DNA from 2 places in the Trinickia acidisoli genome. Region 1 is predicted to be linked to the other one. Evidence: predicted binding sites of a transcription regulator. Region 1 holds the regulator's gene; the other holds the start of a gene.
What was found. Region 1 encodes LexA, which represses DNA repair genes until DNA is damaged. Its sites were predicted from a motif close to ACTGTATNNNNATACAGT; they were not measured.
Positions count from the first base shown of each region.

Region 2: the regulator LexA is predicted to act here: its motif matches at 5,551-5,568, upstream of J3485_RS25110 (VRR-NUC domain-containing protein).

Region 1 covers NZ_JAFLRG010000001.1:2,235,991-2,243,580, forward strand. The annotation lists gene J3485_RS10260 (2-hydroxy-3-oxopropionate reductase) at 1-729, shown strand, start outside; gene J3485_RS10265 (hypothetical protein) at 757-924, opposite strand; gene J3485_RS10270 (asparaginase) at 1,117-2,148, opposite strand; gene J3485_RS10275 (CysB family HTH-type transcriptional regulator) at 2,209-3,135, opposite strand; gene lexA (transcriptional repressor LexA) at 3,471-4,118, shown strand; gene J3485_RS10285 (hypothetical protein) at 4,154-4,495, shown strand; gene J3485_RS10290 (DUF2939 domain-containing protein) at 4,704-5,336, shown strand; gene J3485_RS10295 (universal stress protein) at 5,450-5,950, opposite strand; gene nodI (nodulation factor ABC transporter ATP-binding protein NodI) at 6,211-7,125, shown strand; gene nodJ (ABC transporter permease) at 7,244-7,590, shown strand, end outside.
Region 2 covers NZ_JAFLRG010000002.1:1,500,112-1,507,701, forward strand. The annotation lists gene J3485_RS25085 (sensor histidine kinase) at 1-565, shown strand, start outside; gene J3485_RS25090 (LysR family transcriptional regulator) at 585-1,496, opposite strand; gene metE (5-methyltetrahydropteroyltriglutamate--homocysteine S-methyltransferase) at 1,636-3,930, shown strand; gene J3485_RS25100 (NADPH-dependent FMN reductase) at 4,198-4,728, shown strand; gene J3485_RS25105 (DUF1345 domain-containing protein) at 4,745-5,410, opposite strand; gene J3485_RS25110 (VRR-NUC domain-containing protein) at 5,583-7,307, shown strand; gene J3485_RS25115 (ATP-dependent DNA helicase) at 7,304-7,590, shown strand, end outside.

The DNA of each region.
Region 1 (7,590 bases):
CCCGACACGCCCGACGTCGCGAACGTCCTGTTCGCCGACGACGGTGTGGCGAAAGGCCTTTCGGCCGGCAAGCTCGTGATCGACATGAGCTCGATCTCGCCGCTCGACACGCAGGATTTCGCCAAGCGCATCAACGCGCTCGGCTGCGACTACCTCGATGCGCCCGTCTCGGGCGGCGAAGTCGGCGCCCGCGAAGCGACGCTTTCGATCATGGTCGGCGGCCCCGAGCAAGCGTTCGAGCGTGCGAAGCCGCTGCTCGATCTGATGGGCAAGAACATCACGCTCGTCGGCGACAACGGCGCTGGACAGACCTGCAAGGTCGCCAACCAGATCATCGTCGCGCTGAACATCGAGGCCGTCGCCGAAGCGCTGCTGTTCGCGGCGCGCTCGGGCGCCGATCCCGAGCGCGTGCGCCGTGCGCTGATGGGTGGTTTCGCATCGTCGCGCATTCTCGAAGTGCACGGTGAACGCATGACGAAGCGCACGTTCAAGCCCGGTTTCCGGATCGACCTGCACCGCAAGGATCTGAACCTGGCACTCGACGGCGCGCGCAAGCTCGGCATTGCACTGCCCCACACCGCCAGCGCGCAGCAACTGTTCAGCGTCTGCGCGGCACACGACGGCGGTAGCTGGGATCACTCGGCGCTGTTGCGCGCGCTCGAAATCATGTCCGGTTTCGAGATTGCCGAAGCGCCTGCTGAAAAAGGCGCTGCGGCGGTTGCGGGCTGACGATGTCCGGGCGGCGCCAAGCGCCGCCTACGCATCGAATCCAGTAGCGAGAATTCGGCCGTTCGACACCAATCGAACGGCCAGCACGTGGGGCGCCTCGCCTTGCGTGCGCAAGGCAAGACTGACGCGCAGCCCGCGCATCGCAAGATGCGCGGCACCCGCGACAGGCAAGCCAAGCGCGCGCAAGGTAGGCAAAAAGCCGCTTTCGGGCTGAGAGCGGCAGTGGGGTCCGCAGCGGCACCCGACGACGCCGGGGAAGCCTTGGTCGGTCAGACGTCGTCGTCGGGTGTCCGTCTGTCGGATTGCCATTCTTTCAAACGGGCAGGAGCGCAAACTTTCCTGTCGCCATGTATCGGGACCGCACGCGCCCGATGCCCGCATCCCCAGTCAATACGTATCGAAAACCTGCTGCAGCGCGGCCGGTTCGTGCTCGCCTGCGACCAGCGCGAGCATCAGGAGCACCCGCGCCTTATAGGGATTGAGCGTGCCGGCGCTGACGAAGCCGAGCGCATCGTCGGGCGCGGCCCCGTTGCGCATCACGTGACCCGAGCCTACGCGCGAAGCCCGCACGACGGCAACGCCGCGGGCGCGCGCTTCTCCGAGCGCCGCCTGCATGGACGCGTGGATAGAACCGTTGCCGGTGCCGGCCACGACGATACCGCGCGCGCCCGCGGCGGCGAGCGCATCGACGGCGATGCGCGACGCGCCCGCGTAGCTCGCGACGACGTCGACGAGCGGCCAAGTAGCGGCGACGACGAACGGCGTCGCGCTCGTGTGCGGCCGCACGGCGGCGCGTTGGAACTCGACGCGGCCGTCTTGCACCCAGCCGAGCGCACCGATCTCCGGCGAGTGGAACGCATCCACGGCATAGGTGCTCGTCTTGACGACGTCGCGCGCGCTATGGATTCGATTGTTGAATGCGACGAGCACACCTTGTCCGCGCGCGGCGCGCGAGCCGGCGACAGTGACCGCGCCGAGCAGATTCAGCGGCCCGTCGGCCGAAAGCGCCGACGACGGCCGCATCGCCGCGGTCATCACGACCGGCTTGTCGGTCTTGACCGTCAGATGCAGCGCATACGCCGTTTCCTCGAGCGTGTCGGTGCCATGCGTGACGACGATGCCGTCGATGTCCTCGCGTGCGGCCAACGCCGCAATGCGCTCGGCAAGCGTCGTCCACAGCGCGAGGTCGAGATCCTTGCTGTCGATGCTCGCGACTTGTTCGGCTTCGATGCGGGCAATCTGCGCGAGTGCCGGCACGGCCGCCAGCAACCGATCGACGCCGACGACGCCGGCTTGATAGCCGGACGTCTGGGCGGCATCGGCGGCGGAGCCGGCGATCGTGCCGCCGGTCGCGAGCACGGCAATACGCGGCAGCGCCGCGGGGGAATTGGAAAAATGAGTCGTGGTCATGGGCGCCATTCTAACCGCGCCGATCGTGGCGATCGAGCGGGCGAACGCTCGCCCTCGCCCGCGCTTTCGCTATGCGGCCTCGCGCAACTGCCCTGCCATGCCCGCTTCGGACAACTGCGGGGCGAACATTTCGATGAAGCGATAAGCGTACGCGCGCATGAACGCGCCCTTGCGCAAGCCCACGCGCGTCGTGCTGCCTTCGAATAAATGCTGCGTATCGAGCGCGACGAGTTCGGCATCGCGCTTCGGATCGTAGGCCATCGCGGCGACGATGCCGACGCCCATCCCGAGCTCGACGTAAGTCTTGATGACGTCCGCATCGATCGCGGTCAGCACGACGTCGGGCAGCGTGCCCACCTTGGCGAACGACGCGTCGATATGCGAGCGCCCCGTGAAATCGCGATCGTAGGTCACGATCGGATAGTCGGCGACATCCTCGAGCGTGACGCGCGCGCGGCTGGCGAGCGGATGGTGCTTCGGCACGACGACGACGTGGTGCCACGAATAGCACGGAAACGTGAGGATGTCGGGGAAGCGATCGAGCGCTTCGGTCGAGATCGCGATGTCGGCCTCGCCGTCGATGAGCATCTGCGCGATCTGCTGCGGATTGCCTTGCCGCAGCGCGAGCTGCACCTTCGGAAACGCTCGCGTGAACTCACGCACCACTTTGGGCAGCGCATAACGCGCCTGCGTATGCGTCGTCGCGACCACGAGATGGCCCGTGTCCTCGTCGGCATATTGCCTGGCGACGCGGCGCATGTTCTCCGCGTCGAGCAACATGCGCTCGATCAGTTGATGCACGGCCTTGCCAGGCTCCGTCAACCCCGTGAGCCGCTTGCCGCGACGCACGAAGATGTCGACGCCGAGTTCGTCCTCGAGATCTTTGATCTGCTTGGACACGCCCGACTGCGAGGTAAACAACGCATTGGCCACCTCGGTCAGATTCAAATTGCGGCGCACCGCTTCGCGCACGAAGCGCAACTGCTGGAAGTTCATGCGAGCGTCTCTCTTCGACAGGGGTTGGGTCATCGATCGTCGCGATGCGGCATGGGCCACGCTGCCGCTCGAGGTTCGCGCTGGGCGGATCTGCCGACTGCCGGCACGCACGTCCCGCGCGCGTCCGAACATGGCTTCCGGCACCCGCCTCGTCCGATGTCTTTTTGTTAGGGCCGGCCCAGTCTAGGCGATGCCGCTTATTCCATGAACAAATAAATCCTCATTTTTTAATGCCGATTTCTGCTAAAGGCGACGTGGGGTCGCAACAACAGGGTTGAAATTCTCTCGATACTGTATAAAAATACAGGCACCTGTCTATCCATACAGTGACGCCCATGACCAAACTCACCGCCCGGCAGCAGCAGGTTTACGATTTGATCCGCCATTCGATCGAGCACAGCGGCTTTCCGCCCACGCGCGCCGAAATCGCGGCGGGGCTCGGCTTTTCCTCGGCCAATTCGGCCGAGGAACATCTGCGAGCGCTGGCGCGCAAGGGCGTGATCGAGTTGGCGGCCGGCGCATCGCGGGGCATCCGGCTGGTGGCGTCCGACGACATGCCGCATCAGTTCACGTTGCCACATCCGGCATTGATGCAGTTGTCTCTGCCGCTCGTGGGCCGCGTCGCGGCCGGTAGCCCCATCCTCGCGCAGGAGCACATCTCGCAGCACTATGCGTGCGACCCGGCGCTCTTTTCGAGCAAGCCCGACTACCTGTTGAAGGTACGCGGCCTGTCGATGCGCGACGCCGGCATTCTCGACGGCGATTTGCTCGCCGTGCAACGACGCAGCGAAGCGAACGACGGGCAAATCATCGTTGCGCGGCTCGGCGACGACGTCACGGTCAAGCGCCTAAAGCGGCGCCCGAACGGGATCGAGCTCATCGCCGAGAACCCCGATTACGAGAACATCTTCGTTGCGGCCGACAGCGCCGACTTCGCGCTCGAAGGCATTGCGGTCGGCCTGATTCGCTCGACCGAATTCTGACTCTGAACACCGTCTGAACACGTTTGGGAGACGCCATGGATCGCCTTGCCCGCCTCATGCCTTTTCGCACCTTCGGCCGCCTGCGCCACTTGCGCGGTCTCGTTGCCTGCCCACCGCTCGAGGCAGTCGCCCCGAGCCCTGCGCGGCAAAACGACAACGCGTCGCTTGCGGGCATGCAGCCTGCCGCGCTGCCCGCATTCGCTCGCGTGTCGCTCAATAGCGCGTTGCATGCGGAGCCGGCGCGACGAGCACCCGTGCGCGTCTATCATGGCGCGTCGCGCGTCATCCTCGTCGGCACGATCGACGCAGTATGCAAAATGATCGATCGATGCATCGACGACGAACGTGCCGGCGCACCGGCCCCACGGTGGGGTTAATCGTTTTTCGCGTGGTAAGCGCGCTGCTTGCACCGGCAACGCTGCACACACGATAGCGACGGCTCGAGGCGTCGAATGTGTGTCGACGAATGTGTGTCGAATGCGCGGCCAACGTTGCCTATCCTCGCGAGATCGCCATTTTTGGTAGGGATCGTTTTCGCGTAGTCTCTGTCGATTAGCATTGGACATCGACAAAGGCCTCCGTCTCATGACAACTGAAAACCGCTCCAACGCCCGAAAACCGCTGGCAGCCGCCGTCGTGGTGGGCGCCGTGATCATTGTGGTCGCCCTGGCCGTCTTCGCTTACGCATCGCCCTACCTCGTGTTGAGCAAGCTGCGCGATGCCGTGCAGGCACGCGACGCGCAAACGATCGATCGCTACGTCGACTATCCGGCGCTGCGAACGAGCCTCAAGCAACAAGTGACCCAGATGTTGAGTCAGCGAGTCGATACGGAAAAGCTCCAGCATCCGCTTGCCGCGCTCGGCGCGCTCGTCGGCATGGCGCTCGTCAATCCGCTCGTCGATGCGTATGCCACGCCCGATGGCGTCGCAGCCTTGCTCGAAGGGCTGCCGCCGCAAGGGAAACCAGGCGAGACGCCGCCGCCTGTCGGCGAGGAGCAACCACAGCCAGTGCAGCCGGCGCAAGAAGCGCCCTCGGCACCTGCTTCGGCTTCGGAACAAACGGCTGCGGCGCCCGCCAAGGGCAGCGCCGGCTATCGAGACATGAGCACGTTTGCCGTCACCTATACGCGCGACACCGACACCCCGCCCTACAGCATCGTCTTTCATCGCCGCGGGTGGTTCTCGTGGCAACTCGATGCCGTCGAACTCGCGCCATAGCGCGCGGTCAGCCCACCCGCGCGCAGTCGAGAGCGTCGACTTGACCGGCCGAGAGCGAGGCGAAGGCAAGGCATAGCTGCGTGCAGCGCGGCGAAGCCGGTCCTTCCGCGCGCTTAGCCGCCTGGACCGCCGGCATGCGCCATGGCCGCAGCCATGCTGGCGTCCTCTTGCTCGTGCGGTGCCGAAACCGCAACGAGGATGCTGCACGAAACGCGGTCGAGAAGCTGCGTGTTGCCGGCCCCCATCCACCATCGCGACAGCCCGCTGCGTGCGCGATGGCCGACGACAATGAGGTCGACTTTTAGCTGATCGGCAAGATTGGTAATTTCGTCGATCGGATGGCCGAACGCAAAGTGCCCGTGCGCTTGTACGCCACGCTCCGTCAGCCAATCGACGCCTTCCTGCAGGATTTCCCGCGCGGCGTCCTCGAAACGGCCGCACGCAACGTCCGTCAGGAGCCCAGCGCTTTGGGCAATGCTCGTACGCATGTCGACGACGGACAGCAAGTGCGTTTCCGCCTTCAGGTCGAGCGCGAGGTCGGCACCGCATCGCAACGCTTTGCGGCCCTCGCGCGAGCCGTCATAGCACAATAGGATTTTTTTGTAGCTTGCCATCATGGCCTCCCAGCCCGCGCGAATCGCGGTTCTTCATTTCAATCATGGTGCGCCGCAGTTGGACTGACAAGGCTAGGAAAACGCCTAGCCCGCCCTCGTCTCTATGCGCATGCACCACGGCGGCGAAAGCGTGCGTCGCTGCGTTGCACCACCGGGCGGCGCCACACTAGCACCACGCCGGCACGAAGCGCGAACGCGCGATGCAATAGAATGATCGCCTTCGGCCTAGAACCTTGGTGCGGTGCGTCTCGTTCGTCCTCATGTCCAATAACGCCATCGAATTTCGCGACGTGGTGAAGCACTATGGCGATAAAGCCGTCGTCGACGGCTTGTCGTTTCACGTCCGTGCCGGCGAATGCTTCGGCCTACTCGGCCCCAATGGCGCGGGCAAAACCACCACGCTGAAGATGCTGCTCGGCCTCGTCGAGCCCGACTGCGGAGCGATCGCGCTATGCGGGCAAAGCATTCCGTCCGGCGCCCGCTTCGCGCGCCAGCGAGTCGGGGTCGTCCCACAGTTCGACAATCTCGACCCCGATTTCAGCGTACGAGAAAATCTGCTCGTGTTCGGCCGCTACTACGGTTTATCGCCGAGCAAAACCCGCGCCATGGTTCCGGATCTGCTTGAATTCGCACGCCTGGAAAGCAAAGCCGACGCGCGCGTCGGCGAGCTTTCCGGCGGCATGAGACGCCGTCTGACGCTCGCTCGCGCGTTGATCAACGATCCCGACGCGCTGATTCTCGACGAGCCGACGACCGGCCTCGACCCACAGGCGCGCCATTTGATCTGGGATCGATTGCGGTCGCTGCTCGCGCGGGGCAAGACGATCCTGCTGACAACGCATTTCATGGAAGAAGCGGAGCGGCTCTGCGATCGGCTGTGCATCATCGAGGAGGGGCGCAAAATCGCCGAGGGGGCGCCGAGCGCATTGGTGGCGAAGGAAATCGGCTGCGACGTCATCGAAGTCTACGGTCCCGATCCGGCGACGTTGCGCGACGAACTCGCGCCGTTCGCGACCCGTACCGAGATCAGCGGCGAAACGCTATTTTGTTACGTCCGGGACCCGGCGCCGGTCAACGAGCGTCTGGCGGGCCGCTCGGGCTTGCGGTACGTGCACCGCCCGGCCAATCTCGAAGACGTGTTTCTGCGGCTGACGGGACGTGAAATGCAGGATTGACCCGCTCCACCCCGATGCAACGGACGTTGCACCGCCGCCGCTTCGAAAGCAGGCAGGTGCCAAAGACGATGCTTACCGCATCAAAGTACGATGCGCACGACGGTTGAGAGAACGAAAGATGGATGCCCCTCCTTACGATACGCGCGGGCGGGCGCGCGACACCGCCAAAACCGAGCGCGCGAGCCGCTGGCGGCTTGCGCTGCCGGCCAACGCAACGAACTGGATCGCGGTTTGGCGACGCAACTATCTCGTTTGGCGCAAGCTGGCGGCGGCGTCGATGCTAGGCAATCTGGCCGATCCGATGATCTACCTGTTCGGCTTAGGCTTCGGACTCGGCTTGATGGTGGGCCACGTCGACGGGGTCTCCTACATTGCATTCTTGGCCGCAGGCACGGTCGGCTCGAGCGTGATGATGTCGGCCACATTCGAGTCGATGTATTCGGGCTTTTCGCGCATGCACGTGCA
Region 2 (7,590 bases), on a different contig from region 1:
CCTCGAGTTGACCGCTCAACGCGTCGAACGGCTTGCCGGTGTGAGCGAAGACAGCCATCCGTTGAGCACTGCGATACGCGACCTCCAGGGGCAAATCGATTCCGCGCTGGTTTCCGTCAAGCGGATGACGCATCAATTGCGGCCCCTCGCCCTCGAAACGCTCGGTTTTCCGGCGGCCGTCGAGTGGCTAGCGGCAGAGTTCGCCAACCGCTCGAACGTGCGGCTTGCTTGCCGCTTCAGGGTTGACGGATTCGAGGTGTCCGAGCCGGCGGCCACGGCCATCTTTCGCATCGTGCAGGAAGCGCTTGCGAACGTTGCGCGCCACGCGTCGGCGCGAACCGTCACGATCGATTTCTACCGCAGCGGCGATGTCTGCGTCCTTCGGATCGTCGACGACGGCGTCGGCGCAACGTTGAATCTCGCACGGCGCCCGCAATCGCTGGGGCTATCCGGTATGGCAGACCGGGCGGCGCAATTTCACGGCACGCTTTCGATTCGCAGCGCAGCGGGGGCGGGCTTTGCAATCAGTGCGCGGCTGCCGCTTGCGGCCATCGCGCGTTCATAGCGGCAGCCGCGCGCGCCACCTAGCGTCGCACGCGCGGCTCGCCATTCTTTTTCGACTTGCGCGCGAGTTCGACGAAAGCGTGCAGATAGTCGATGCCCGCATCGCTCTCGCGCGTGCCCAGAAAGATCTGCTTCGCGATGCCCCCGCGCCCGAGTTTAAGGCTCACCAACGGCATCCGATCGGCGTACTCCTCGGCCAACCATCGCGGCAACGCGGCGACGCCGCGGTTGTTCGCCACCATCTGCAACATGATGTCGGTGGTCTCGATCGTTTTGTGGCGACGCGGCATCACGTTCGCCGGCCGCAGGAACTGATTGTAAATGTCGAGCCGATCGGTCTCGACGGGGTACGTGATCAGCGTTTCGTCGACGAGTTGTTCGGGCTTCACATGCTGCACGTTGGCTAGCCGATGCTGCTCGGATACCACGAGAACCTGCTCGTAATCGAACACCGGCTCGAATCGCAGGCCGGGACGCAGCAGAGGATCGGGCGTGACGAGCACGTCGATGTCGTAACCCAGCAGCGCTCCGATGCCGCCGAACTGGAAGCGCTGCTTCACGTCGACGTCGACATCGGACCAGCGGGTCAGATAGGGAGAAACCACCTTCAGCAGCCACTGGTAGCACGGGTGACATTCCATGCCGATGCGCAGCGTGCCTCGCTCGCCGTCCGCATACTGCTTCATACGTGCTTCCGCATGCTCGAACTGCGGCAGCATCCGGTTGGCGAGACTCAACAAATACTGCCCGGCCTGGGTGAGGCGCAGGCTGCGACCCTCGCGATCCCAGATCGACGTACCCAGTTGCTGCTCGAGTTTCTTCACCGTGTGACTGAGCGCCGACTGCGTGAGATGCAACGCAGCGGCCGCGGCCGTCAATGAGCCCTGCCGCTCCACTTCACGAATGAGAACAAGATGAAATCGCTCCAGCATGATCGGGCCCGCGCGTGTCTGACGTCAAAGCTGACATGAACAAAGATAATGGGTCAATGAAATAATTCCATTATCTTTCATAGGAAGCCGATCATATCATTGCCGCTGGAACTTTCAATCTTCGGAAACGGCAACGCTCATGGTCACGACACACAATCTCGGCTTCCCGCGCATCGGCGCGAAGCGCGAACTCAAGTTCGCCCTCGAAAGCTATTGGAAAGGTCAATCGTCGCGCGACGAGTTGAAGGCGCTGGGCGTGCAGCTTCGTGCGCGTCATTGGGACAACCAACAAGGACTCGATCTGGCGCCGATCGGCGACTTCGCGTTCTACGATCAAGTGCTCGACATGAGCTTCACGCTCGGCAACTTACCGGAGCGAGTGCAGGACTTTCATGGCGATGCGCTCGACAACTACTTCCGTGTTGCGCGCGGCCGTTCCGCGAACTCGGAGCAAGAGCACGGCGCATGCTGCGGCGGCGTTGCCGCGGGCGAGATGACCAAGTGGTTCGATACGAACTATCACTACATCGTGCCGGAATTCACCGCATCGACCGGCTTTACGCTCGACGCATCGCGCCTCGTCACGCAATTGGCCGAGGCACGTGCCGCCGGCGTGAATGCGAAGCCGGTGATCATCGGCCCGGTGACGTACCTGTGGCTCGGCAAGGCGAAGGACGACTCCGATCGTCTCGCGCTGCTGCCCAAGCTGTTGCCGGTGTACGGCGCGCTGCTCGACACGTTCGCGGCACAGGGCGTGGAGTGGGTGCAGATCGACGAGCCGGCGCTCGTCACCGAACTCGATCCCGCATGGCGCGAAGCATTCACGACGGCCTATGAAGCACTCGAAACGCGCCGCGTGAAGTTGCTGCTCGCCACTTACTTCGGCCAATTGCAGGACAATCTCGCACTCGCGTGCAAGCTGCCGGTGGATGGCCTGCACATCGATGCGATCAACGCGCGTGATGAAGTGGCAACGGCAGCACGGGCACTGGCGGCTGACCGCGTACTGTCGGTGGGCGCGATCAATGGCCGCAACATCTGGAAGACGGATCTGGCCGCCACGCTCGAATGGCTCGAGCCGCTCGCGAAGCAACTCGGCGAGCGCCTGTGGATCGCGCCGTCGTGCTCGCTGCTGCACGTGCCGGTGGATCTGGCAAGCGAGCAGAAGCTCGATGCGGACATCCGTTCGTGGCTCGCATTCGCGCTGCAGAAACTCGACGAGTTGAAAGTGCTCGCCGGCGCGCTGAACCAGGGCCGCGCATCGATGGCCGATGCGCTGGCCGAGAACGCCGCGGCGATTCAAAGCCGCCGCACGTCGCCGCGCGTCCACAGCCCGGCCGTGAAAGCGGCCGTCGCGAAAATCGACGCGGCGCTCGGCAAGCGCGCGGGCCTCTATGACCAGCGTGCGAACAAGCAGTCGGCGATCTTGAACCTGCCTGCTTATCCGACCACGACGATCGGCTCGTTCCCGCAGACCGCGGATATCCGTCACGCGCGCAGCGAACACAAGGCCGGCAGGCTCGACGCAGCGCTCTACAAGGCCGCGATGCGCCGCGAGATCGAGCGTAGCGTGCGCGAGCAGGAAGCACTCGGGCTCGACGTGCTCGTGCATGGCGAAGCCGAACGCAACGACATGGTCGAGTACTTCGGCGAACAACTCGACGGCTACACGTTCAGCCAGTTCGGCTGGGTGCAGTCGTACGGTTCGCGCTGCGTGAAACCGCCGATCCTGTTCGGCGACATCAGCCGCCCGAAGGCGATGACGGTCGAATGGATCACGTACGCGCAGTCGCTCACGAACAAACCGATGAAGGGCATGCTAACCGGCCCCGTAACGATCTTGAACTGGTCGTTCGTGCGTGACGATCAGCCCCGCTCGGTGTCGTGCTATCAACTCGCGCTCGCGATTCGCGACGAAGTGCTCGACCTCGAAAAGGCTGGCGTGCGTGTGATCCAGATCGACGAAGCCGCGCTGCGCGAAGGCCTGCCGCTGCGTCGCTCGCAATGGGGCGAGTATCTGCGCTGGGCGGTGGAATCGTTCCGCATCACCGCAAACGGCGTGCGCGACGAAACGCAGATCCACACGCACATGTGCTATTCGGAGTTCAACGACATCATCGCGTCGATCGCCGACATGGATGCCGACGTGATCACGATCGAGACGTCGCGCTCGGACATGGAGTTGCTCGATGCATTCGACAACTTCAAGTACCCGAACGAAATCGGGCCGGGCGTGTACGACATTCACTCGCCGAACATCCCGAGCCAGGAGCACATCGTGCAGTTGATGAAGAAAGCTGCCGAACGTATTCCGGCCGAGCGCCTGTGGGTGAATCCGGACTGCGGCTTGAAGACGCGCCAGTGGGAAGAAGTCATTCCCGCGCTGAAGAACATGGTGGCGGCGGCGAAGACGCTGCGCGGCCAGGTGCAGTAACGCTACGTTTCGTCATGTTTTCCCGCTGCGTGCGGAGCGTCGCACGCAGCGGGATGCGTGCACGTCCCGTGCGGGTACATGCCCGCGTGCGAATGCGGTCATGCGGCAACGACATGACGACCGTGAGCACAGTGTTGGATCCGGCGATTGCGTTTTCTGGAGGCTCACCTCTTGGAGCGCGTCGCGCGTCCGTCTATCCTTGACGAGCTTGCGAAAGGCCACCCAGGCCGAAAGCGCTCGGCAGGTTAGACATGGGATCCATCCAGCATGAAAATCTTGGCGATTTCCGGCAGCGCGCGCGAGGCGTCCATCAACACCGCGCTGTTGATGGCCATGAAAGACCTCGCGCCGCACGGCTGCGAATTGTCCGTTTTTCATCGGCTCGACGTGCTGCCCGTTTTTTCGCCGGACGCCGAGGGTGAAAGAACACCGCTAGAAGTCGTCGATTTCCTGGCGCTCGTATCCGCTGCCGACGGCATCGTCGTCTCGAGCCCCGAGTATGTCCGCGCGATCCCAGGCGGCCTCAAGAACGCCATCGATTGGATGGTCTCGCGATTCGAAGTCGTCGGAAAGCCGATCGCCCTCGCACACGCCTCTCACCGCGGCGACGATATGTTGGCCTCGCTCAGGCTCGTGCTCTCGACGGTCAGCGATCGATTCCTCGAGCACGTGTTTCTGCGCATTCCGCTCATCGGAAAAACCCAGCGAGAAGCCACCGACCTGCTGCGTCTTCCTGAGCATGAGGCGAAGATCAAGGCGTTCTTGGCTGATTTCGCGGCCGAGCTTCATTCGAAATAACAGAACGCCGCGCCCCTCAAGACCCGAGCAACCCCGCGGCAATATTCACCGACAAACCCAGTACCGCGGCATTGAAAAAGAACGACAAGATCGACTGCGCCAATGCCGTTCGCCTGGCGCGCCGCGAGCATACCGACACGTCGGAGGTCTGCGACGCCACCGCGATCGTGAAGGAGAAGTACATAAAGTCCCAATAATCGAGCGGTTCGTCGTGTTCGGGAAATTTCAACGACGCCTGCCCCTCGCCCGCCTGGTGGTAATAGCGCGCGTACTCCAACGTAAATACCGTCGGAATCAGCAACCAAGTGCCGATCATCGTCGCGCCGGTCAGCGCGTAGTTGATGCTGGCCTGCCGCGCGCCGAGCCCCTTCGCGGCCGACAATTCGACGATGATGGCCACCAAGCTCGCGACCGCGGCAGCCGTGATGATCGCGAGCATCGCCGTCGCCCCCTCGTCCTCCCGCTCGGCCACGCGCTGGATATCCTGCGGGCTCGCTCTCGCCATGAGAGTCCAAATCATGACGAGATACAGCCACATGCCCACGTCCCACGCGAATAGCGGCTTCTGGATCGGCCTCAAATGCCATGGCTCGATAAAGTAAGCGATAACGCCAAGGGCCACGCCGATAAAAATACGCGGTCGGTTACTCAAGAAGCGAGCGATGCGCGCCGATGCATCCATAGAGTTCATATCGAGTTGAGTGGAAGGGTCGCCGCGTCGCACGAAACGGCTGGCGGCTATTATCGCCTCCCGTGCGGCCGGAAGCGTCGTTCGAGTGCCGATCGACGGCAAACGCCTTCGTTCGCGGATTTGCTATCATCCCTGTACATTTATACAGCCCCATCGTGCCGCCGTGCCGTCCCCTGCTCCGTCGCCCTCGTCGACCTATTCGTCGCTCTATTACCTGCTGAACTTCGAGCGCGCGCTGGCGTGGATCGCCGAGCGTTACGACGACCTGCTCGACGCAAGCGAACGCAACTTTCTCCAAGCCTTCCCCGATCTGCCGCAGCCGTCGCGCGCCCTGCTCGTTCGGATGTTGATGCGGCAAGGGTCGCTGTTTCGCGCAAGCCGGCTCGTCTATGACGAAATCGGTTGTCCGTTTCAAGCCGCCGGCCCGCTGGCGGTAATCGGTTGGGTCGATGCGGATGCCCCTTTGACGATCGACGAACTGTTCGCCGTCACGACTCGCCCCGAACTCGCGCGCCTATTTCCGGCCACGGGCGGCAACAAGCACGCGCGCAAATCGGCCTGGCTCGATGCCCTACGCGCCGATCATCCTGAGCCGCTACGCTACGGCGAGTGGGACATCGATACAGCCGATCGCGCCATACGGACCCTATTCGATCCGCTCTGCGACCGCTTCCGGCTCATGTTCTTCGGCAATCTTCATCAGGATTGGTCGGAGTTCGTGCTCGCCGATTTAGGCGTCTACCAATACGAGGCCGTGTCGTTTCCGCCGTCGGCACGCGCGTTTCGCACACGGGCCGATATCGATGCCTATCTCTCGCTGCAGGCCTGCCGCGCCGCACTCGATACGCTCACGGACGCGCAAGACATCGACACCTTGATTGCCGCAGCCACGGCCATCGACATCGACATCGCCAATCCTTGGCTCGACACGCGACGCGCGAAGCTGCTGTTTCAAATCGGCCACCATGCCGAACGCCTCGCTCGCTGGCCCACGGCACTCGATGCGTACACGCGCAGCACTTGGCCCGGCGCACGGCACCGACGCATCCGCGTGCTCGAGCGGGACGGGCGCTCGGCCGACGCGTTCGCACTGGCCTCGCACGCGTTGCTCGAACCGGAAGGCGAAGCCGAATGCCAGCGCGTCGCAAGGATGATGCCGAGGCTGCATAGAGCGGTCGGGCATTCGGCAGCACGGGCCGCCGGGGTCGCCGGGGTCACCCGCGAAAACGCGATCGCACGCGAGACGCTCGTCTTGCCCTGCCCCGACGAGCCATTCGCCGTCGAATACGTCGCACGCGACCATCTCAGCACCGATACGGCCCCCGTCTTCTACGTCGAAAATGCGTTGATCAATTCGCTGTTCGGTTTGCTCTGCTGGGAAGCGGTATTCGCCTCCGTGCCGGGCGCGTTCTTTCACCCGTTCCAACGCGGCCCGGCCGATCTGCACGCGCCCGATTTCTTGACGCGACGAGTCGAAACGTTCGCGCGCTGTCTTTCGCAACTCGATAGCAGTGCTTATCGTTTCACGATCCTGCGCCACTTCGAAGAGAAAGCCGGCCTGCAGTCGCCGTTCGTGTTCTGGGGAATGTTGACGCCGGAACTGATGGAACTCGCGCTCGAGTGCTTACCCGCCGCACATCTGAAACTATGGTTCACGCGGCTGCTCGCCGATATCCGCGAAAATCGATCGGGCTTACCCGACCTCGTGCGTTTCCTGCCCGCGCAGCGGCGCTACGAACTCATCGAAGTCAAGGGCCCTGGCGACAAGCTACAAGACAATCAAACGCGCTGGCTGCGCTATTGCATCGCCCACGGCATGCCGGTGCGCGTGCTGGACGTTCGTTGGGCACAAGGGCCCGATGATGATGAAGCGAAGGCCGCGGCATGAGCTACGTCGTCGCCGTTCGAACCCTCTGCGAATTCACGGCCAAACAGGGCGATCTGGATCTGCGCTTCACGCCATCGCCCACCGCGCTCGAAGGTATCGAAGGGCATGCGGCGGTCACGGCTCGGCGCAAGGCGGAACGTCAAGGAGGATATGAAGCGGAACTTACGCTAGCCGGAAGCTACGGTGAATTGTCGGTACGCGGCAGAGCCGACGGATACGACCCGGCGCTCAATCGTCTCGACGAGATCAAAACATATCGAGGCCAATTGGACGCGATGCCCGA